Regions from separate parts of the Arthrobacter sp. TJ-263 genome, predicted to be linked through region 3. Evidence: predicted binding sites of a transcription regulator. Region 3 holds the regulator's gene; each other region holds the start of a gene.
The links. The regulator HrcA, encoded in region 3, represses chaperone genes, less so after heat shock. The targets are predictions, from matches to a motif close to TTNGCACTCGNNNNNNNCGAGTGCNAA.

Region 1 (7,023 bases), 700 kb from region 3:
CCCGCCCAGCCGAGGACCACCCGCATCCGCCGCGGGAGCACGACGTACGGCAGGGCGAGGGCCACGAGGGATCCGAGGGCGAACTCCCACAGCCGGGCGCGCGTGTCGAAGTAGGCCGCCGCCTGGTCCGTCCCCGTCTGCCACACCGAGAACGCGAGCGACACCCCGAAGAGGCCGCCGAACAGGGCGATCAGCACGGGCCGTGGCCGCAGGCGCGTGACGGCGACGAGCGCGCCGGCCGCCGCGAAGAGGAGCGGCCACATCAGGAACACCTGCCCCTGGATGGACAGGGACCAGAAATGCTGGAGCGGGCTGGCCGCGCTGTGGTCCAGGGCGTAGTAGTCGACGGCGTTGCCCACGAGCTCCCAGTTCTGCCGGTAGGTCAGCGACGCCCACGTCTGGTCGAACACCGCACGCCACCGCGAGCTCGGCACGAAGAGGGCCGTGGCGGCGAGGACGGACAGGAGGACGACGGCGGCGGCGGGCAGCAGCCGCTTCAGCAGGTTGAGCCAGTACGCCACGAGGGCGAGGGGCTGCTGTGTCTCGAGCCTGCGCGTGAACGTGACCGTGAGCAGGAACGCGGAGACGAGGAGGAAGACGTCCACGCCGCCGGACACCCGGCCGAGCCAGACGTGGTAGACCACCACCATCGCGACGGCGAGGGCCCGCAGCCCCTGCACCTCGGGACGGAACCGGCGGGTGTCGACGCCCCCGGGCGCCGTCACGGCGGGCGCCGGAGCAGCGGTCAGGGGAATGGAGAGCACGCTGTTCCTCCTGTCGGGCGCGGGCCCGGGGCAGGGACGCAAAGCTCCAGATTACCGTCCGGCCGTCGTCGTCCGGCACCGCGGCGGACCGGCCGGCCCCCGCCCTCGCCCCGAACCCCGTACTCTAGGAGGAGTATCTTCCCCGAACGCAGGGGACCACCAGCACGGAATCGCCGGGTGTGCCGGCCTCGACGACGCTCGTCTGACGGCCGCTCCCCCGCCGTTCCTCACCAACGAGAGAAACCTGATCTGTGAATAAAAGAGCTGCCGCACTGAAAGCACCACGGGAACTTGCCAAGGGAGCCATGCGCATCGTCGCTCTCGGGGGTATCGGTGAGATCGGCAGGAACATGACCGTCTTCGAGTTCGACGGCAAGCTGCTCATCGTGGACTGCGGGGTGCTGTTCCCGGAGGAACACCAGCCCGGCATCAACGTGATCCTGCCGGACTTCTCCTACATCCGCGACCGCCTCGACGACGTCGTGGCCGTGGTCCTCACGCACGGCCACGAGGACCACATCGGCGGCGTGCCGTACCTGCTCAAGGAACGCGCCGACATCCCCCTGGTGGGATCGCGCCTCACGCTGGCGTTCATCGAGGCCAAGCTCAAGGAACACCGCATCACCCCGAAGACCATCCAGGTCAAGGAGGGCGAGCGGCGCACGATGGGCGGCTTCGACCTCGAGTTCGTCGCCGTGAACCACTCCATCCCCGACAGCCTCGCCGTCGCCATCCGCACCGCGGCCGGCATGGTGCTGCACACCGGGGACTTCAAGATGGACCAGTTCCCGCTGGACAGGCGCATCACCGACCTCGGCTCCTTCGCCCGGCTCGGCGCGGAGGGCGTGGACCTGTTCCTCACCGACTCCACCAACGCGGACGTTCCCGGCTTCACGACGTCGGAGAAGGACCTCGGGCCCGCGATCGACGCCGTGTTCCGCACCGCCCCGCGCCGGATCATCGTCTCGAGCTTCGCGAGCCACATCCACCGCATCCAGCAGATCATCGACACCGCCCACCGCCACCGCCGCAAGGTGGCCTTCGTGGGCCGCTCGATGGTGCGCAATATGACCATCGCGGCGGATCTGGGCTACCTGAACATCCCGCAGGGCCTGCTGGTGGACTTCAAGAAGCTCGAGCGCAGCGACGACCACAAGGTGGTCCTCATCTGCACGGGCTCGCAGGGTGAGCCGATGGCCGCGCTCTCGCGCATGGCCAACAACGACCACGCCATCCGGATCACCGAGGGTGACACGGTGCTGCTGGCCAGCTCCCTCATCCCGGGCAACGAGAACGCGATCTACGGCATCATCAACGCGCTCACCGAGATCGGCGCCAACGTGGTCCACAAGGGCAACGCGAAGGTGCACGTCTCCGGCCATGCCAGCGCCGGCGAGCTCGCCTACTGCTACAACATCGTCAAGCCCCGCAACGTCATGCCCGTGCACGGCGAGTGGCGGCACCTGCGGGCCAACTCGGAGATCGCCGTCGCCACCGGCGTCGATCCCCGCAACGTGGTCCTCGCGCAGGACGGCGTGACCGTGGACCTCGTCCGCGGCCGCGCGACCATCTCCGGCAAGGTGGACGCCGGACTCGTCTTCGTCGACGGCGACAGCGTGGGCGGCATCACCGAGGAGGACCTCGTGGAGCGCCGCCGCCTGGCCGAGGAGGGCGTCGTCACGATCCTCGCGATCATCGACCCGGACAACGGCAACATGGTCGAGGCACCCGAGTTCTTCACCAAGGGCTTCTCCTGCTCCGACGAGGACCTCGACAAGGCCGGCGCCGCCGTCGAGAAGGCGCTGCGCGATGCCGCCTCGAACCGCCAGGGCGGCCGCCGCCAGGACCCCGAGGACATCATCGAGCGGGCCACGGCCAACTGGATGCGCCGGTTCTACAACCGCCAGCCCGTCGTCAACGCGATCGTCGTCGACGCCTGACCCCGGCGCACTGCGCTGAAGCCCCGGTACCCGTTGGGTGCCGGGGCTTCGTCGTTGCCGGAGCCGGCGGCGTCGGATCCGGGTGTCCCGACCTGCCCACCGGGCGACGCCGCGGAGTGGGCAGGAGCGACGCCGACGCCACGACGGCCCGGACGCAGAAGCACCCCGGCTCAGCGGAGCCGGGGGGCCTCTGGGACGCAGCGGGCCGGAGCCCCTGTGACTAGTGCGAGTGGCCGTGGCCCTCATCGTCGGACGGCTCGGGCTTCTCGACCACGAGCGTTTCCGTGGTGAGCACCAGGGCAGCGATCGAGGCCGCGTTCTGCAGGGCCGACCGCGTCACCTTGACCGGGTCGATGATGCCGGCGTCGACGAGGTTCTCGTACTCGCCGGTGGCGGCGTTGAAGCCGTGGCCCACCTCGAGGTCCGAGACCTTCGCGACGACGACGTAGCCCTCGTGGCCGGCGTTCTCGGCGATCCAGCGCAGTGGCTGGGCGAGCGCGCGGCGGACGAGCCCGACCGCGGTGGCCGCGTCGCCCTCGAGTGCCAGGACGTCGGGGTCGGTGTCGAGTGCCTTGCCGGCGTGGACCAGCGCGGAACCGCCGCCGGCCACGATGCCCTCTTCGAGAGCCGCACGCGTCGAGGACACGGCGTCCTCGATGCGGTGCTTCTTCTCCTTGAGCTCCACCTCGGTGGCGGCGCCGACCTTGATCACGCCGATACCGCCGGCGAGCTTCGCGAGGCGCTCCTGGAGCTTCTCGCGGTCCCAGTCGGAGTCGGTGCGCTCCACCTCGGCGCGGATCTGCGCCACGCGGTCGGCGACGTCGGACTCGCTGCCGGTGCCGTCCACGATCGTGGTGGCGTCCTTGGTGACGGTGATCCGGCGTGCGGAACCGAGCACCTCGAGGCCCACCTGGTCCAGCTTGAGGCCGAGGTCCGGCGAGACGACCTGCGCACCCGTGAGGGTGGCGATGTCCTGCATCATGGCCTTGCGGCGGTCACCGAAGCCCGGAGCCTTGACGGCGACGACGTTGAGGGTGCCGCGGATCTTGTTGACCACCAGGGTGGAGAGCGCCTCGCCCTCAATGTCCTCGGCGATGATGAACAGCGGCTTGCCGGCCTGCAGGGCCTTCTCGAGCAGCGGCAGGAATTCCGCCAGCGAGGAGATCTTGCCGGAGTTGATGAGGATGAGCGCGTCCTCGAGGACGGCTTCCTGGCGCTCGGCGTCGGTCACGAAGTACGGGGAGAGGTAGCCCTTGTCGAACTGCATGCCCTCGGTGAGGACGAGTTCGGTCTGCGTGGTGGAGGACTCCTCGATGGTGATCACACCATCCTTGCCGACCTTGTCGAAGGCCTCTGCGAGGAGATCGCCCACCTCGGTGCTCTGGGCGGAGATGGAGGCGACGTCGGCGGTCTGCTGACCGACGACCTCGCGGGCGTTCTCGAGCAGGCGCTTGGCGACGGCCTGGACCGAGACCTCGATGCCGTGCTTGAGCTGACCCGGGGCGGCGCCGGCGGCCACGTTGCGGAGGCCTTCCTTGACGAGTGCCTGGGCCAGGACCGTGGCGGTGGTGGTTCCGTCACCGGCGACGTCGTTCGTCTTGGTGGCGACCTCCTTGGCGAGCTGGGCGCCGAGGTTCTCGTACGGGTCGTCGAGCTCCACCTCGCGGGCGATCGTGACGCCGTCGTTCGTGATGGTGGGGGCGCCCCACTTCTTGTCGAGCACGACGTTGCGTCCGCGGGGGCCCAGCGTCACCTTGACGGTGTTCGCGAGCTTGTCCACGCCGGCCTCGAGGGCACGGCGGGCGGCGTCGTTGAATTCCAACTGCTTTGCCATTCGTTGGTTCCTTTCAGGCTTGTGCAGCGAGAAAAACCCCGGCCACTTCGGGCCGGGGCTTCTCCAATCGGGGTGTTACTTGACGACGATCGCGAGGACGTCGCGGGCGGAGAGCACGAGGTACTCCTGGCCGCCCTGCTTGATCTCGGTTCCGCCGTACTTCGAGTAGATGACGATGTCGCCCTCGGCGACGTCGACGGGAACGCGGTTGCCGTTGTCATCGACGCGGCCGGGTCCGACAGCTACGACTTCGCCCTCCTGGGGCTTCTCCTTGGCGGTGTCCGGGATGACGAGGCCGGAAGCAGTGGTCTGCTCGGCTTCGAGCGGGCGGACAACGATACGATCCTCAAGCGGCTTGATAGAGACCGACACGGGCTCTCCTTTGCGTTCGATACCAATGGACTGGGGCCGTCGGGCGGGGCGTGAACCGTCGTCGCGGTGCCGGCGAACGCTTCCCTCGGGATTAGCACCCGTAGTGAGTGAGTGCCAACTCCGACTGTATGCAAGGGCTGGCACTCGGTCAAGGCGAGTGCCAATCCATGGCCACTATCGATGGGCTGCGTCGACACATCTCCTAATACGTCATGCTTCGTTTGCGTAATTCACCGCGCTTCGCCTACATTCAGGCAGGTAAGGCTTTCCTTACTGCTTGGTCCCCCGGCCGCCCGGCCCCTTCCCCCCGGAGTTCATCCATGTCACACGTGCGCCTCGCCGTCCTCTCCGCTGCCGCTGCAGCCACCCTCGCCCTGACGGCGTGCGGCGGATCCTCCGAAGCCGCCGGCGAGCCCGCAGCCTCCTCGACGGTCCCGGTCGAGCATGCGCAGGGAACCACCGAGGTGCCGGTGGACCCGCAGACGGTCTTCACGTTCGACCTCGGCGCTCTGGACACGCTCGACGCGCTCGGCGTCGAGGTGGCCGGCGTCCCGCAGGGCACCCTCCCCGAGCAGCTCTCGGCCTACGAGGGCGGGGACGTCACCGACATCGGATCCATGAAGGAACCGGACTTCGAGGCGATCGCTGCAGCCACCCCCGACCTGATCATCATCTCGGGCCGCGTCGCCGACTCCTACGACGAACTCTCCGCGATCGCGCCCACCATCGACCTGAGCGTCGACGCGGCCGATCCGATCGCGAGCTTCGCGGAGCACACGGAATCCCTCGGCCGGGTCTTCGGCGTCGAGGACGAGGTCGCCGACCGCCTGGCGGCCCTCGACGCCGCCATCGACGAGACGAAGGACGCAGCCTCCTCGGCGGGGGACGGCCTCGTCCTGATGACCAGCGCAGGCGAGATCACGGCGTACGGTGCCGGTTCTCGGTTCGGCCTGATCCACGACGTGCTCGGCGTCGATCCCGCCGCCGAGGTGAAGAGTGAGGGGACGCACGGCGAGGCCGTCTCCTTCGAGTACATCGCGGAGGTCGACCCCGCCCACCTGTTCGTGATCGACCGCGACGCCGCCGTCGGTGAGGCGGGAGCGGCAGGCGCGGCGGTCCTCGACAACGACCTCGTGAACGGGACGATTGCTGCGAAGAACGACGCCGTGACCTACCTCGACTCGGCAAGCTGGTACCTCATCGGTTACGGGCTGGACAACCTCGACGCCATGGTCTCGGCCGTCCACGAGGCCGTCGCGGCCTGATCCGCCCACCGCATCCCGCGGCAGGCGCCTCCATGCCAGCACTCGCCCTCCGGCCGCAGCGGCCGGTCCAGCAGCACGGTTCCACCGGATCACCCGCCCTGTGGCTGGCCGGTGGGGCCGTGCTGCTGCTCGCCCTCGTGAGCCTGTTCGTCGGCGTCTCCGACGTCTCGCCCGCGGACCTGCTGGCCGGTGACGCCGACGTCCGGCAGACCTTCCTCGTCAGTCGCGTGCCGCGGACGCTCGCGGTCGTCCTGGCCGGTGTGGCCCTCAGCATCGCCGGATTCATCCTGCAGCTCATGGCCCGGAACCGGTTCGTCGAACCCTCCACGGTGGGGACGGTCGAGTCCGCCACCGCAGGCATTCTCGTGGCCACGCTCGTCCTGCCCGCAGCGCCGATCGTCGGGAAGATGCTCGTCGCCGCCCTCTTCGCCATGGCCGGGACGGCCCTCTTCCTGACCGTCCTGCGCCGCATCCCGCTGCGCAACACGCTGATCGTCCCCCTGGTGGGCATCATGCTCGGCGGCGTCATCGCCGCGGTCACCACGTTCTTCGCCTACCGGTTCGACCTGCTGCAGACCCTCAACACCTGGATGATCGGTGACTTTTCGGGACTGGTCCGCGGCCGCTACGAACTGCTGTGGATCGTCGCCGTCCTCGCCGTGGTCGGTTACATCTGCGCGGACCGCTTCACGGTCGCCGGGATGGGCGAGGAGTTCACCACGAACCTGGGGCTGGACTACCGGCGCACCATGAACCTCGGCCTGGTGCTCGTGAGCCTCATCAGCGCCGTCGTCGTCGTGGTGGTCGGAGCCATCCCGTTCCTCGGACTGATCGTCCCCAACCTCGTG
Region 2 (7,023 bases), on a different contig from region 3:
GCCGGAAGGACTTCTTTCACCCTAGCCCTGCGCGTTGGCCAATTCCAGCCGCTCTGCCTACGCTAAGGGGACTTACGGTTTCGTCGTGTCGCATGCCCTGCGAAGGGGTTCGGACGGCGCCGGAGTCCGACCAAGGAGGAACCGTTTTGGCTTCAGTGCAGGAATCCATCGACGTATCAGTACCGGTCAGCACCGCCTACAACCAGTGGACGCAGTTCGAGAGCTTCCCCCGGTTCATGGGCGGCGTGGAGTCGGTCACGCAGACCTCGGACACCTCCACGCACTGGGTGACCAGCATCGGGGGCGTGCATCGCGAGTTCGATGCCGAGATCACCGAGCAGCACCCCGACGAGCGTGTGGCGTGGACGAGCACCGACGGGAAATCCCATGCCGGCGTGGTCACCTTCCACCGCCTGGACGAGAACACCACGCGGCTCATGGTGCAGATCGACTGGCACCCGGAGACGTTCATCGAGAAGGTCGGGGCCGTCGTCAACGCCGATGCCTCACAGGTGAAGGGGGACCTCAAGCGGTTCAAGGCATTCATCGAGAAGAGCGGCGGCGAGACCGGCGCCTGGCGCGGCGACGTCGCGGCACCGCCCTCGGGTGTCACGTCCGAGGGGGAGCCGGCTAACGGCACTTGGCCCGACACCTCGGCGGACGATCCCGAGTCGGGCGGCCCGCGCGTCGGCTGACGGGCCCGGTGCCGCAGGAGGCGGATCCCGTCGGGGGTCCGCCTTTCCGCGTCCTAGGGGATGTCTCCCACCTCGATGGATGCGATCGCGTCGGTGGCCTGGCGTGACAGTTCCGGTGAGATGGGCGAACTCCTCGTGGCCTCTGCGGCTCCGACCTGGCCTTCCTCGCTGACGGCGTAGGTGCCGAATGCGCGCACGACGTCGGCGGTCGCCTCGTTCTCGTACCGCGAGCAGTACACGTGGTAGGACACCAGGACCAGCGGGTAGACCCCGGGTTCGCTGGTCCTCCGGTCGAGGTCCAGGGCGATGTCGTGGTCCTTGCGTCCGGGCACGCGGCCCGCGAGGTCGACGGCGGCCGCGGCGGCCTCGGAGCTCACGTCCACGTAGTCTCCGCCGACCTTCAGTGCCACCCGTCCGAGGGGACCGCCGACGGCGGAGTCATCGGCATACGTCACGGCGCCGACGGTGGCGGCCACGGTGCTGACCACGCCTGCGTTTCCCTTGGCGTTCTCGTTGGCGAGGCCCGCCGGCCACGTCCCGTCGGCCTCCTCGGTCCAGATCTCCGGGACCACGGCGTGGAGGTAGTCGGTGAAATTCTCGGTGGTGCCCGAGTCGTCGGAGCGGCTCACTGCCGCGATGGACAGCGCGGGGAGGTCGACGTCGTTCTGCGCGGTGATCGAGGGATCGTCCCACCTGGTGATCTCACCGCGGAAGATCCGGGCGACGGTGGCGGCGTCAAGGTTCAGTGCCGAGATCCCGGGCAGGTTGAACGCCACGCTGATCGGCGAGACGTAGGCGGGGATGTTGAAGGCGCCGTCCGGTCCGCACGCCTCTGTGGACTCCGTGAGTTCCTCGTCGCTGAGGTAGGCATCCGAGCCGGCGAAGCCCACGGCGCCTGCGAGCAGCGCACCGCGTCCCGCACCGGAACCATCTGGCGAGTACTGCACCTGGGCTCGGGGGTACACGGCGGAGAACCCCGTGCGCCACGCATCCATGGCCGGTCCCTGAGCGGAGGACCCGGAGGCCGTCACTGCGCCCTGGAGTCCCATGTCGCCGTTCCTGGCTGCCGCTTCCTGCTCCGGCCCGAGGGGATAGTCGGATCCGCAGGCGGTCAGGCCGAGGGCGACGGCGAGCGTCAGGGACAGGGCGGTACGAATTCTCACCCCGGTCACGTTACAGGTGGCCGTCCGGTGAACCCAAGGTGGACGGCAGGTGGACGGACCCTCAGCGGGCGGGGCGGGTCAGGCGTGACGGAGGCGGTAGCCGTCCGCCCGGTGGACGAGCCGCCGGCCGCCGCCGTCGTTCAGCAGGATCCACACCACGGAGGCGTCGTCGGTCCTCATGTCCAGGACACCGCCGAGCTGGGGGCCCGTGGCGTGGTGGAGGGTGACATGCTGGCCGCGCGTGAAGCCCGACCAGTCCTGGACCTCGGAATCGGGGGCTGCAGGGAGAGCGTTCATGGTGGGCCTTTCGGAAGGTTCCGGGACTCCAACGCTAGCCACGCTTCCTGAACGGCGCGTGAATGGCTGCTGAAGGTTGAGGCCGCTTTCGTCGCGGCGAGGTCACAGCGTCCGCCAGTCCCCGCTCGTCAGGTGCGACCCCGCCTGGGGTCCCATGAGGAGCATGCCGCCGTCGACCACGAACGATGCCCCGTTGACGTAGCTGGAGGCACCGGAGGCGAGGAAGGCGACGACGTCCGCGATCTCCTCGGGCGCGCCGGGGCGTCCGAGCGGGATGCCGGGACGGTCCATGGAGTGGGGGTCCTGTTCCTCGGAGTCGTTCATGGGGGTGTTGATCTCGCCGGGCAGCACGGCGTTGGCGGTGATGCCCCGGTCCGCCAGTTCGAGGGCGATGGTCCGGATGAGACCGCCGAGGCCGTGCTTGGAGGCGTCGTACGCCGCCGATCCCACGCGGGGCTGCTCCTGGTGCACGCTGGTGACGGCGATGATGCGTCCACCGCGGCCGCCGTCGATCATGTGCCGTGCCGCGCGCTGGAGACAGACGAACGCACCGTCGAGGTTCGCGCCCATGGTGCCGCGCCACGTGTCCCAGTCCGTCTCCATGAACATGGTGCCGCCGTTGACGCCGGCGTTGTTGACGAAGACGTCGAGCCCGCCGAGTTCGTGAGCGAGCTGGTCGACGACGTCGCCGCAGGCCGGCGCGTCCGTGGTGTCGAGTCGCGCGACGGCGGCCCGCGCGCCCTTCTCCCGTACGAGCCGCGCGGTCTCCTCGGCTCCCTCCCGGTCGGAGTGCCAGGTGACGCCGACGTCGCAGCCCGCCGCGGCGAGGGCGATGGCCGTCGCGCGGCCGATGCCGGAATCGGAACCCGTGACGATTGCTCTGCTCGGTGTGAAGTCCATGTCCCCATCCTTCGCACCCGGCCGCGCAGCATGCAAGGGGAACGTGGGGATCGACGCCGAGTACCCCCGGGCGGTTGTCCGGGGGTACTCGGGTGGGCGGTCCTACGCGTCGACGGCGCCCTGGGGGGCCGGATCGGAGGCGGAGGACCGTACCGGCTCGGCGGATTCCCCGCTGACCACCTCGATCTTGCGGGGCCTCGCGCGCTCGATGACGGGGATCGTCACGCTGAGGACGCCGTTCTCGTAGCGGGCGGCGATACCCTCCGTGTCGACGCCCTGGCCGAGGTTGAGCTGGCGCAGGAACGAACCGCTCTCACGCTCGCGGGTCAGCCACTTGACGCCCTCGGCACTGCGCAGCGTGCGTTCGGCGCGGATCGTCAGGAGCTGGCCGTCGACGTCGATGTCGACCGATCCCGGGTCGATGCCCGGGAGGTCCGCGGAGAGGACGTAGTGGTCCTTCTCCCGGTAGAGGTCCATCGGCATGAGGCGCAGTCCGGGGCGGCCCTCCAACAGGGCGCCGGTCACGCGGTCCAGCTCGCGGAAAGGATCGAATTTCATGGCCACGGGAAACAACTCCTTCGCTGATGCCACCGGCAGGTGGTTGGTTCTTCAGGGTTGAGCGCCCTCCGCTCAACTACGAAAAATGTTAGCACTCGGACCCGGCGAGTGCTAAGAGGTGGTGTTCGCTCAGGACGAAAACCCCGGGACGCAGAGAAGGTCCGTTCCGACGTATCGGTACGGACCTTCTCCGTGGTGCTGTCTCCAGCCGATCCTCGTGCCTGCGCGGGGCCTCGATCCCCGGGCCTTCCGCGTGTGAAGCGGATGCTCTACCAGACTGAGCTACACAGGCAACTGGTTCTCCCATAGCTTAGGCCATCCGGGCGCCGCGCCAAATTCCCCCGGTACGGCAGTGCGGGTGTGGCCGCGCCCGGATTCCCGCCGATAACCGTGCTGGTCATCGCTGTGCTGCCTCAGTAGCCTGAAGGAAAGCCTGCTGAGCGTTTTGGGCGCCTGCCGGGCACCACCGCACGAAGGGACAGCACCATGGACAACCAGGACATCCTGCAGCGCATCCAGACACTCGTCCAGGAAGAGCACGACCTCCGGGAGCAGCCCCAGGACGCCGGCGCGGGAGCGGAGCAGCAGGACCACGCCACCCGCCTCAAGCGCGTCGAGGAGGATCTCGACCAGTGCTGGGACCTGCTGCGCCAGCGCCGGGCGAAGGCCGACGCCGGAGAGAACCCGGCCGATGCCGGCACCCGTCCCGTCAGCCAGGTGGAGGGGTACCGCCAGTAATGGCCCTGCCCCTCGTGCTGTTCGACGTCAACGAGACCCTCTCGGACATGGGGCGGATGTCCCAGCACTTCGAGGAGGTCGGCGCTCCCCCGCAGCTGGCCGCGCTGTGGTTCGCCTCGGTGCTCCGTGACGGGTTCGCCCTCACGGCCGCCGGGTACAACGTGCCCTTCGGCGAGGTCGCCGATGATGCCCTCCGCACGGTCCTCGCGGGGCAGCCGCTCAACCGGGACGTCGAGGATGCGGTCGCGCACGTGATGACGAGCCTGCAGGGGCTGCCCCTCCACCCGGACGTCGTCGAGGGGTTCCGGGCCCTGACCGGCCGGGGCTTCGAGCTGGCAGCGCTCACCAACGGCGCTGCCGCGACCGCGGAGGCGCTCCTCGAGCGGGGAGGCGTCCGCGCCGACGTCGGCCCCGTCCTGTCCGTCGAGGACGCACCGCGATGGAAGCCCGCCCCGGAGTCCTATGCCTATGCCCTCCGGGCGATCCAGCGGGCGGCGGACGACGTCGTACTCGTCGCGGTCCACCCGTGGGACATTGACGGGGCCGCGCGGGCTGGTCTCCGCACGGTCTGGCTCAACCGCTCCGGGGGACCCTACCCGGCCGTCATGACACGCCCGGACCACGAGGTGCCGACGATCGCCGACCTGCCGGACCTCCTCGTCCGGGCCTGACGCTCGACCAACGAGCTGCTGCGGGAGGCAGGGCTCCTCACGGCGCAGGGCGCATCAAAAAAGCGTAAAGACGCCACATCCGCGACCGGTCGTCGGGTTGAATGAGCCACCGGTGCGGATCGTCCGCACCGGTCGCACCGTCCCCGGAGGTCGAGGGCATCCCCGTCACGTCACGCACCGCACCGGTCCGGAAGTTCCGCCGTTCCACGGCCGCCCGCCTGCACCGGGCCGCACACACCGTCGCTGTCCGGCTGGAACGGCTCGGTCCCCGCCATCCTGCCCAGGTGATCGTGCTGGGCTTCGGGGCGGCGATCCTCGTCGGTACGGTGCTGCTGATGCTCCCGAGCTCGAAGGTGGGAGCAGGAAGCGCCACGTTCCTCGAGGCGCTCTTCACGGCCACCTCCGCCGTCTGTGTCACCGGTCTGATCGTCGTCGACACGCCGGTCTACTGGACCGGTGCCGGCCACGTGATCATCCTGGGGCTCATCCAGGTCGGCGGCTTCGGCATCATGTCCTTCGCCTCCCTCCTGGGTGTCCTCCTGGCCCGCCGGATGGGCCTTCGCTCGCGCATCTCGACGGCGGCGGAGACCAAGAGCGTGGGTTTCGGCGACGTCCGCACCGTGCTCCTGGGCGTCCTGCGGATCACCCTGGTCGTGGAGTCCGTGACGGCGGTGCTGCTCGCCGCCCGCTTCCGGCTGCACTACGGCCACGACTTCGGGGAAGCGGTGTGGCTCGGGATCTTCCACGCGGTGTCCGCCTTCAACAACGCCGGATTCGCGCTGTTCAGCGACAGCCTGATCGGATTCGTGGGCGACCCGTGGATCTGCCTGCCGATCTGCGCCGCCGTCATCATCGGCGGGCTGGGCTTCCCGGTCCTCTTCGAGCTGCGCCGCCACTTCCGGTTCCCCCGGAAGTGGCACATGACCACCAAGCTCGTCCTGAGCGGCACGGTGGCCCTGCTCGTCCTGGGTACTGTCTGCATCACCCTCGTCGAGTGGTCCAACCCCGCCACCCTCGGGGCGATGCGGCCGCGGGAGCGGATCCTCGCGGGATTCTTCCAGTCCGTGATGACACGGACGGCCGGTTTCAACAGCGTCGACTTCGCGCACCTCGATCCGGTGACCCTCCTGGTCATGGACGTGCTGATGTTCATCGGAGGCGGCCCCGCCGGAACAGCCGGTGGCCTGAAGATCACCACGTTCGGGGTTCTGTTCTTCATCCTCTACACCGAGATCAGCGGAGGCACCGCCGTCAACGTCTTCGGCAAGCGCCTGCCCCGCTCCGCCCAGCGGCAGGCCATCTCGATCGTCCTGCTCGCCGTCGGGCTCGTCACCACCGCGACCATGTTCCTCATGCTCACCACCGACTTCGGCCTCGACCGGATCCTCTTCGAGGTGATCTCCGCCTTCGCGACGGTCGGCCTCTCCACGGGCATCACGGCCGGCATCCCGTCCGCGGGCCAGGTGGTCCTGATCCTCGTGATGTTCGCCGGACGCCTCGGCCCGGTCACCCTCGCCACGGCGCTGGCGCTGCGCTCCAAACCCCTCTACTACGAATACCCGAAGGAAAGGCCCCTCATTGGCTAGGCACCACATCTTCTCCTCCAGGCCCGCCGATGCGATCGCTGCCGCGGATTCCGTCGCCGTCATCGGCCTCGGCCGGTTCGGAGGTGCCTTGGCCCTCGAACTCGAGAACGCCGGGACCGAAGTCCTCGGGATCGACGACGACGAGGACACCGTCCAGTCCTACAACGGCCTGCTCACGCACGTGGTGCGTGCCGACACCACGAAGGAGGAGGCCCTGCGCCAGCTGTCGCTGCCGGACTTCGACCGCGTCGTCGTGGGCATCGGCAGCGACCTGGAAGCGAGCATCCTGACCACATCGATCCTCCTACGCTTCGATCGGCCCACCATCTGGGCGAAGGCCGTCAGCGAGCCGCACGCCCAGATCCTCTCCCAGCTGGGTGTGGAGCGCGTGATCCGTCCCGAGCACGACATGGGC
Region 3 (7,023 bases):
CGGCGCTGTTCTACGGCCCCGACCACATCTCCGCCTACGCCCTCATCATCGAGGACGGGACGAAGCTCGCATCGCGCATCCGCCGCGGGCAGGTGCCGCCGATCGACGACGACGACCACGCCGACAAGTACGCCCTCGCGGACGAGATGCTCACCGAGGGCGGGCTGCAGTGGTACGAGGTGAGCAACTGGGCGCGCACCCCCGCCGACGCCTGCCGGCACAACCTGGCCTACTGGCGCGGCAGTGACTGGTGGGGAGCGGGCCCGGGAGCCCACTCGCACGTCGGCGGCACCCGCTGGTGGAACGTGAAGCACCCACGCCCCTACGCGGACGCCCTGGCGGCGGGCCGTTCCCCGGCGGCCGGACGCGAGGTCCTGTCGGACGAGGACCGCTACGTCGAGGACGTGATGCTGCGGGTGCGCCTGCGGGAGGGGCTTGCCGCCGACACCCTCACGTCGTCGGGCCGTCGGGCCGTCGCGGGCCTGATCGCGGACGGGCTCGTCGAGCCGGCGGCGGCCTTCGCGGGTCGCGTGGTCCTGACGTTCAGGGGTCGGCTGCTCGCGGATGCCGTCGTGCGCCGGCTGCTGCCCGACTGAGCCGGTGGCCGCCCACCGACCCATCCGGAACGGGTCGGTGGTTCAGCGGATGAGGCGCAGGTTCAGGGGGTAGCGGTAGGGCCGGCCGCGGTTCACCTGGATGCCGGCGTTCACCGAGAAGATGGTGATCGTCAGCCAGATGAGGGCGTTGGCGACGGCGAACACCCCGCCGACGACCGGCACCAGGGAGAGCAGCCAGGTAACCAGCGCGAGGATCGTGGGAGGGAGCGTGAAGTTCAGCGCCTCCTTCGACTCCTGGGCCGTGAACGGGCCGCGATCCTTGAAGATGAGGAAGATCAGCAGGGAGGGGATGAATCCGAGGATCCCTCCGAAGTGGGCCAGGGTCGCGAACTGGCGATCCTCCGACGCCGTCAGGGGAAGGGCGTTCGCCGGAGTGCCTTCGAATGCGGGCTGCGACTCGCTCCGTCCGTGGTGCTGGCGGTCGGCGGTATTGGACAACGTGGATTCCTTTGCTGGCTGTCGAAGAACTTCCCCCGGAGTGTGATCCAAGGATACGTGGTGGCCGGGACCGCCCGGCTCAGGAACCGCCCGGAGCCGCGGTGAGGAAGTCGATCACTTCCTCGACCCGGCCCAGCAGGGAAGGCTCCAGATCCGCGTAGGTGCTGACCCGGCCGAGGATGCGTTTCCATCCGTTGGCCACGGCGGCCTGGTCGTGGTGGGGCCAGCCGAGACCGGCCAGGATGCCCGTCTTCCAGTCCTGGCCGCGGGGGACCACGGGCCAGGCCGCCAGGCCCAGCGCCGTCGGCTTCACGGCCTGCCAGACGTCCACGTACGGGTGGCCGACGATCAGCACGTTGCCGCGGGCCCCGGGAGCGGTCATCGCCTGCTGCGCGATCCGGGATTCCTTGGTGCCCGGGAGCAGGTGGTCGACGAGGATGCCGAGCCTGCGCTGCGGACCGGGGCCGAAGGCGCGGATGGCGCCTTCCAGGTCGTCCACGCCGTGCAGCGGCTCGACGACGATCCCCTCCAGGCGCAGGTCGTCGCCCCACACCTTCTCGACGAGCTCGGCATCGTGCTGGCCCTCCACCCAGATCCTGCTCGCGCGGGCGGTCCTGGCCCTCGCGTTCTCCACCCGCACGGAGCCGGAGGCGGTGCGGTTGGCGGTGCGGGCGGCGGTGCGGGCGGCGCCCGGGACGGGAGCGACGACGTGGACCGGGCGTCCGTCGAGGAGGAAGCCGTGGCCGAGCCGGAACGTGCGCGTCTTGCCGCGCCGGTCCTCGAGCACCATCACGTGGAGACCGCCGGACTTCTCGACGCGGACCACCGCGCCCACGAATCCGCTCTGGACGTCCTCGAGGACCATGTCCTTCTCCACAGGGACATCGGCGAGTTCCACCCGCTTCGGGGCCGCTAGGTCGCGGGCTCCCCAGCTGTAGTCCATCCCGGGTGTGTCCTTCCCACGGGGGCTCCGACGGTCTGCCGCAGCCCGGGATCCCAATGCTAACAATCGAAGCGGACGTACTAGACTTGGCACTTGGGCGTGTCGAGTGCTAACCGTGGGGGTACCCGCCTGCCACGCGAGCCCAGGGGAGGAACGGAGCCGGAGGTGACACAGGAATGAGTGAACCGCGACGCCTGGAGGTGCTCCGGGCCATCGTCGAGGACTACGTCCACTCCCGGGAGCCCGTCGGGTCCAAGGCCCTGGTGGACCGCCACCGGCTCGGCGTCTCCTCGGCCACCATCCGCAACGACATGGCCGTCCTCGAGGAGGAGGGCCTGATCACCGCGCCGCACACCAGCTCGGGACGCATCCCCACCGACAAGGGCTACCGCCTGTTCGTGGACCGCATCTCCGAGGTCAAGCCGTTGTCCGCGCCGGAGAAGAAGGCCATCCAGACCCTCCTCGAGGGTGCGGAGGACCTCGACGACGTCATGGACCGCACGGTGAGGCTGCTCGCGCAGATCACCCACCAGGTGGCCGTCGTCCAGTTCCCCCGCGTCGGCGGGGCGTCCGTGCGGCACATCGAATGCGTGCTGTTGGCCCCGCAGCAGATCCTCGTCGTCCTGATCGCGACGAACGGCACCGTGCAGCAGCGCATCGTACGGACCCACGCGGACATCGAGGAGTCCGAGCTCGCCGAGCTCAAGCAGCGCATCCTGTCCGCCGTGTCGGGCGTGAAGCTCGCGGCGCTCCCGGGTGAGCTCGGCCTCGCCCTCTCGCAGTTCCCTCCAGGCCTCCGTGCCCACGGGGGTACGATCGTCAGGGCACTCGAACAGCTCGCCGGGCTCGGACGGGACGATCGCATCCTGCTGGCCGGGACGGCCAACCTGGCCCGCTCCACCGGGGACTTCCCGCTGAGCATCGGCCCCGTCCTGGAGGCTCTCGAGGAGCAGGTGGTCATGCTGAGGCTGCTGTCGGAGATGGAATACGACGCGCGCGGCATCTCGGTGCGGATCGGGAGCGAGAACCCCTACGGAGGGTTGTCGGAGGCCTCCGTGGTGGCGACAGGGTACGGACCGGATGCCGGAGCGAAGCTCGGGATCCTCGGCCCCACCCGCATGGACTACCCGACGACGATGGCGGCGGTGCGCGCCGTCGCCCGCTACCTCTCGAGGATCCTCGAGGAATAACACGGGAGCGGGCAGCGGTTCTGGGTAGTCGACGGCCGCCCACGGCCGACCACGGCCTTTCCGCCGGCACAGCCGGCGAGCAGATGACAGAACGTTCAACAGGAAGTGATGTGTACGAGTGAGTAATCACTATGAGGTCCTCGGTGTAGCGCAGGGTGCAACCGGGGAGGAAATCAAGAAGGCGTACCGCAAGCTCGCCCGGAAGCTCCACCCCGACGTGAACCCGGGTCCGGACGCGTCGGAGGAGTTCAAGCGCGTCAGCCACGCCTACGAGGTGCTGTCCGACCCCCAGAAGCGGCGGGTCTACGACACCACCGGCAACGAGAACGGGACGGACAGCGGCTACGGCGCCGGGTACTCGGGCTCGGGCTTCGCCTTCCAGGACATCTTCGAGACCTTCTTCGGCGGCGGTGGCCAGCAGGCCGGCGCCCCCTCGCGGACGCGTCGGGGACAGGACGCGCTCATCAACGTGCGCATCGATCTGAAGGACGCCGTCTTCGGCACCAACAAGAAGATCGAGGTGGACACCGCGGAGACGTGTCCCACCTGCGACGGCAGCTGCTGCCAGCCCGGCACCTCACCCCGCACCTGTGACATCTGCGGCGGGTCGGGCCAGGTCCAGCGGGCCGTCCGCTCGATCCTCGGCCAGGTCATGACGAGCGCCCCCTGCGGCACCTGCCAGGGCTTCGGCACCGTCATCCCCAGCCCCTGCCACGAGTGCAGCGGCGAGGGCCGCGTCCGCGCCCGCCGCACCCTGACCATCAAGGTCCCCGCGGGCGTCAGCACCGGCACGCGCATCCAGCTGGCCGGCCAGGGCGAGGCCGGGACGGCCGGCGGACCGCAGGGCGATCTGTACGTCGAGATCCGGGTCGCCACCGACTCCACCTTCCTGCGCGACGGCGACGACCTGCACGTGACACTGAGCGTCCCCATGACGGCGGCGGCGCTCGGCACCACGGTGCACCTGGACACCTACGACGGCGACCAGGAGCTCGATATCAAGCCCGGCACGCAGCCCGGCGAGATCCTGACCCTGCGGGGACTCGGCGTCACGCACCTGCGGAGCCAGGGCAGGGGTGACCTGCGGGTCCACCTCAACGTCGAGACCCCGCGCAACGTGGACCCGCAGCAGGAGGAGCTCCTGCGCAAGCTGGCCGAGCTGCGCAACGAGGAGTACACCGACGGCCAGCTGGCCAGCAGCGGCTCCGGTGTCTTCGCCCGCCTGCGGGAGCGGCTCGGGAACCGCTGACCATGACGCGTCCCCTGTTCTTCGGACCGGGTGAGGCGGTCCGTGCGGCGACCCCCGGCAGTGTCTTCGTGCTCGGCGGGGACGAGGGGCGGCACGCTGCGACCGTCCGCCGCCTCGGCGCGGGCGAGCACCTCGATGTCTCCGACGGTGCCGGTTTCCGGATCGGCGGCGTCATCACGGCCGTCGGGAGCGGGACCGTCGAGGTCGCCGTGGAGACGGCCGGCCAGGAGCCCGCACCGCGGCACCGGCTGATCCTCGTCCAGGCCCTCGCCAAGGGCGGACGCGACGAGCAGGCCGTGGAGGCGGCGACCGAACTCGGGATCGACGCCGTCGTGCCCTGGCATGCCGAGCGGAGCATCGTGCGCTGGCGCGGCGACAAGGCCGAGAAGGGCCGGCAGAAGTGGGTGTCGCTCGTGTCGGCGGCATCGAAACAGTCGCGGCGCTCGTTCGTGCCCGAGGTCCATGCCGTGATGGACACGTCGCGGCTGGCCGCGTGGGCGGAGACCGTCGACCGCATGATCGTCCTCCACGAGGACGCCGACCTCCCGCTCGCCGACCAGGTGTCCGCGCTGCTCGCGGGCGGGCCGTCGCACGGGACCTCGACGGCCGTCGTCGTCGGACCGGAGGGTGGGATCAGTGAGGCGGAACTGGGGAAGCTGCGCGCCGCCGGAGCCGATGCTGCGCGCCTGGGCCCGCACGTGCTGCGCTCCTCGACGGCCGGCCCTGCGGCCCTGGTGCTGTTGAACCACCTGCTCGGGCGCTGGTAGTCCGCGTCGCGCGAGTCCGTCCGCTAGTCGACGACGACGGTCTTCGAGTCCGCCGACTCCCCGTCGTCCGAGGAAACCGAGACGGTGATCTCGTACCGCCCCGGTGGCAGGGTCACCGGGAACGAGTAGGCACCCGGGGCGCCGTCCTGGGGGGTGATGTCGACGGAACCGTCCCGGAAGAGTTCCGTGCCACCCTCCGCCGATCCGTCGACGCTTCGGTCGATCCGCCAGGCCAGTTCGTCCTCCGAGGCCGGGCCGATCCCGTGGATGGTCAGGCTCCCGGAGTCGACCTGCACACCCTCCTGCGGATCGATGATCCACAGTGGCGCGAGGGTCGCGGTATCCCGGGTCCATTCCCCGCCCAGGTCGATGGACCCGAAGGCACGGTGATCCGCCGCGCCGTCGACCAGCACGACGACCGAGCTCGCCTCGCCGCCCGCGATCAGCCCCGCGTCCGAGGCCGCCGCAGTGGCCGTGTACACGAGCTGCTGCAGTGCCAGCCGCCCCTGCTCCTCGTCGAGGCGCCGCGGGAAGGCGTCGGAGGAGATGTCGAGGGTGATGACGTTCTTCGTCGAGACGGATGAGCTGACGTTCGAAGCCGCCCGCCAGGACGAGTGGTAGTCGGGATCGAGGGGCTGCGCCGAGGTCATCAGCCGGACGGCATCCGCGATCGGATCGCCGGCTGAATCCTCCGGCGCGGCCAGGTACTCGCGGAAGAGCCGCTCGGCGCCGTCGTCGGCGCCGAGCCAGTAGACGGGCACGAGCGGTCGGGCGGTGTCCGACGGGCCCTCGGTGGGGCCCCGCCCCGAGGCCTCATCGGGTGGATCGGTGGCGGCGCGCTCGTCCGTCGTCGTCGCGCGGGGATCGGGAAGGGGAGCCATCTGCGCATTGCTCGACGGCAGCCCCAGATCGGGGAGGAGGAAGGCGCCGGTCCCCAGCAGCACGGCACCGGAGGCCAGGAGGATGCCGCCGAGCCCCAGCCGGTTCTTCCTCAGCGGGTCCTGGTGGTTCATGCTTGCCTCCTTCCGTCGAATGCGCGCGGGACGATCGGTGGTTCCCGGCAACAGGTGGTGTGGTCCCGGGGTGTGCTCCGGCGGCTCCGACCCTGGCGCGGGCGGTGGCGGACTGCTCAGGGTGGACCTGTTTCAGCTTGGCACAGGGCGGCAGCGGTGCCGGGTCGAATACCGACACTGGGGATGACTGAAACCTGATCGATACGAAGCCGTGGCCTATTCGCTATGAATTCCGGGACCGACGGGCGGCCGAGGGACAGCCCGAGAAACGGCTTGCATTCCGGCCCCTCCCGGGGAATGGGGAGCGCACGGGACATGTTGACGGAAGGACCGGGACAGGCGGGGTGGCGTATCATTGGCATCCCTGCCTCATGGGCGGACACGGGACGGAACCACCCGTACGACACCAGTACGACAATTCGGATGAGGGGCGATCGAAGGCCGGACGGCCGAGGTATGAGCGAAACTTCAACAGGCATCAACGCGGCAGGACTCGACACCAGGGTGTTCCTCTTCGACTCGACGGAGCAGATGGTGCAGGCGCTGGGATCCAACGACGAGGCGCTGCGGCTGATCGAGGACTCCTTCCCCGGCGTCGGTCTCCATGCCCGCGGCAACGAGCTGACCATCACCGGTCCCTCGGCCGACGTGCTGCGGACCGAGCGGCTCGTCGCGGAGGTCCGTTCCATGGCGGCCAACAACGCGCCGGTCTCGCCCCAGGTCCTGGAGCAGCTGGTCAGCATGCTGAAGACGCAGAGCGCTGCCCGCCCGGCGGAGGTGCTGTCCGTCAACATCCTCTCCTCGCG

Region 1: the regulator HrcA is predicted to act here: its motif matches at 5,048-5,074, upstream of groES (co-chaperone GroES).
Region 2: the regulator HrcA is predicted to act here: its motif matches at 3,702-3,728, upstream of AC4D2F_RS16275 (Hsp20/alpha crystallin family protein).

The regions. Positions count from the first base shown of each region.
Region 1 covers NZ_JBZCNE010000001.1:1,274,170-1,281,192, forward strand. Annotated here, with positions in the region: gene AC4D2F_RS05980 (acyltransferase family protein) at 1-764, opposite strand, end outside; gene AC4D2F_RS05985 (ribonuclease J) at 1,070-2,704, shown strand; gene groL (chaperonin GroEL) at 2,925-4,538, opposite strand; gene groES (co-chaperone GroES) at 4,614-4,910, opposite strand; gene AC4D2F_RS06000 (siderophore ABC transporter substrate-binding protein) at 5,231-6,175, shown strand; gene AC4D2F_RS06005 (ABC transporter permease) at 6,208-7,023, shown strand, end outside.
Region 2 covers NZ_JBZCNE010000003.1:443,219-450,241, reverse strand. Annotated here, with positions in the region: gene AC4D2F_RS16295 (SRPBCC family protein) at 156-695, shown strand; gene pstS (phosphate ABC transporter substrate-binding protein PstS) at 749-1,858, opposite strand; gene AC4D2F_RS16285 (hypothetical protein) at 1,937-2,155, opposite strand; gene AC4D2F_RS16280 (SDR family oxidoreductase) at 2,258-3,055, opposite strand; gene AC4D2F_RS16275 (Hsp20/alpha crystallin family protein) at 3,158-3,613, opposite strand; tRNA gene AC4D2F_RS16270 (tRNA-Val) at 3,832-3,905, opposite strand; gene AC4D2F_RS16265 (DUF2630 family protein) at 4,100-4,351, shown strand; gene AC4D2F_RS16260 (haloacid dehalogenase type II) at 4,351-5,022, shown strand; gene AC4D2F_RS16255 (TrkH family potassium uptake protein) at 5,124-6,608, shown strand; gene AC4D2F_RS16250 (potassium channel family protein) at 6,601-7,023, shown strand, end outside.
Region 3 covers NZ_JBZCNE010000001.1:571,836-578,858, reverse strand. Annotated here, with positions in the region: gene hemW (radical SAM family heme chaperone HemW) at 1-596, shown strand, start outside; gene AC4D2F_RS02710 (DUF4870 domain-containing protein) at 639-1,055, opposite strand; gene AC4D2F_RS02705 (DUF3097 family protein) at 1,135-1,998, opposite strand; gene hrcA (heat-inducible transcriptional repressor HrcA) at 2,175-3,188, shown strand; gene dnaJ (molecular chaperone DnaJ) at 3,307-4,437, shown strand; gene AC4D2F_RS02690 (16S rRNA (uracil(1498)-N(3))-methyltransferase) at 4,440-5,204, shown strand; gene AC4D2F_RS02685 (GerMN domain-containing protein) at 5,228-6,217, opposite strand; gene AC4D2F_RS02680 (PhoH family protein) at 6,674-7,023, shown strand, end outside.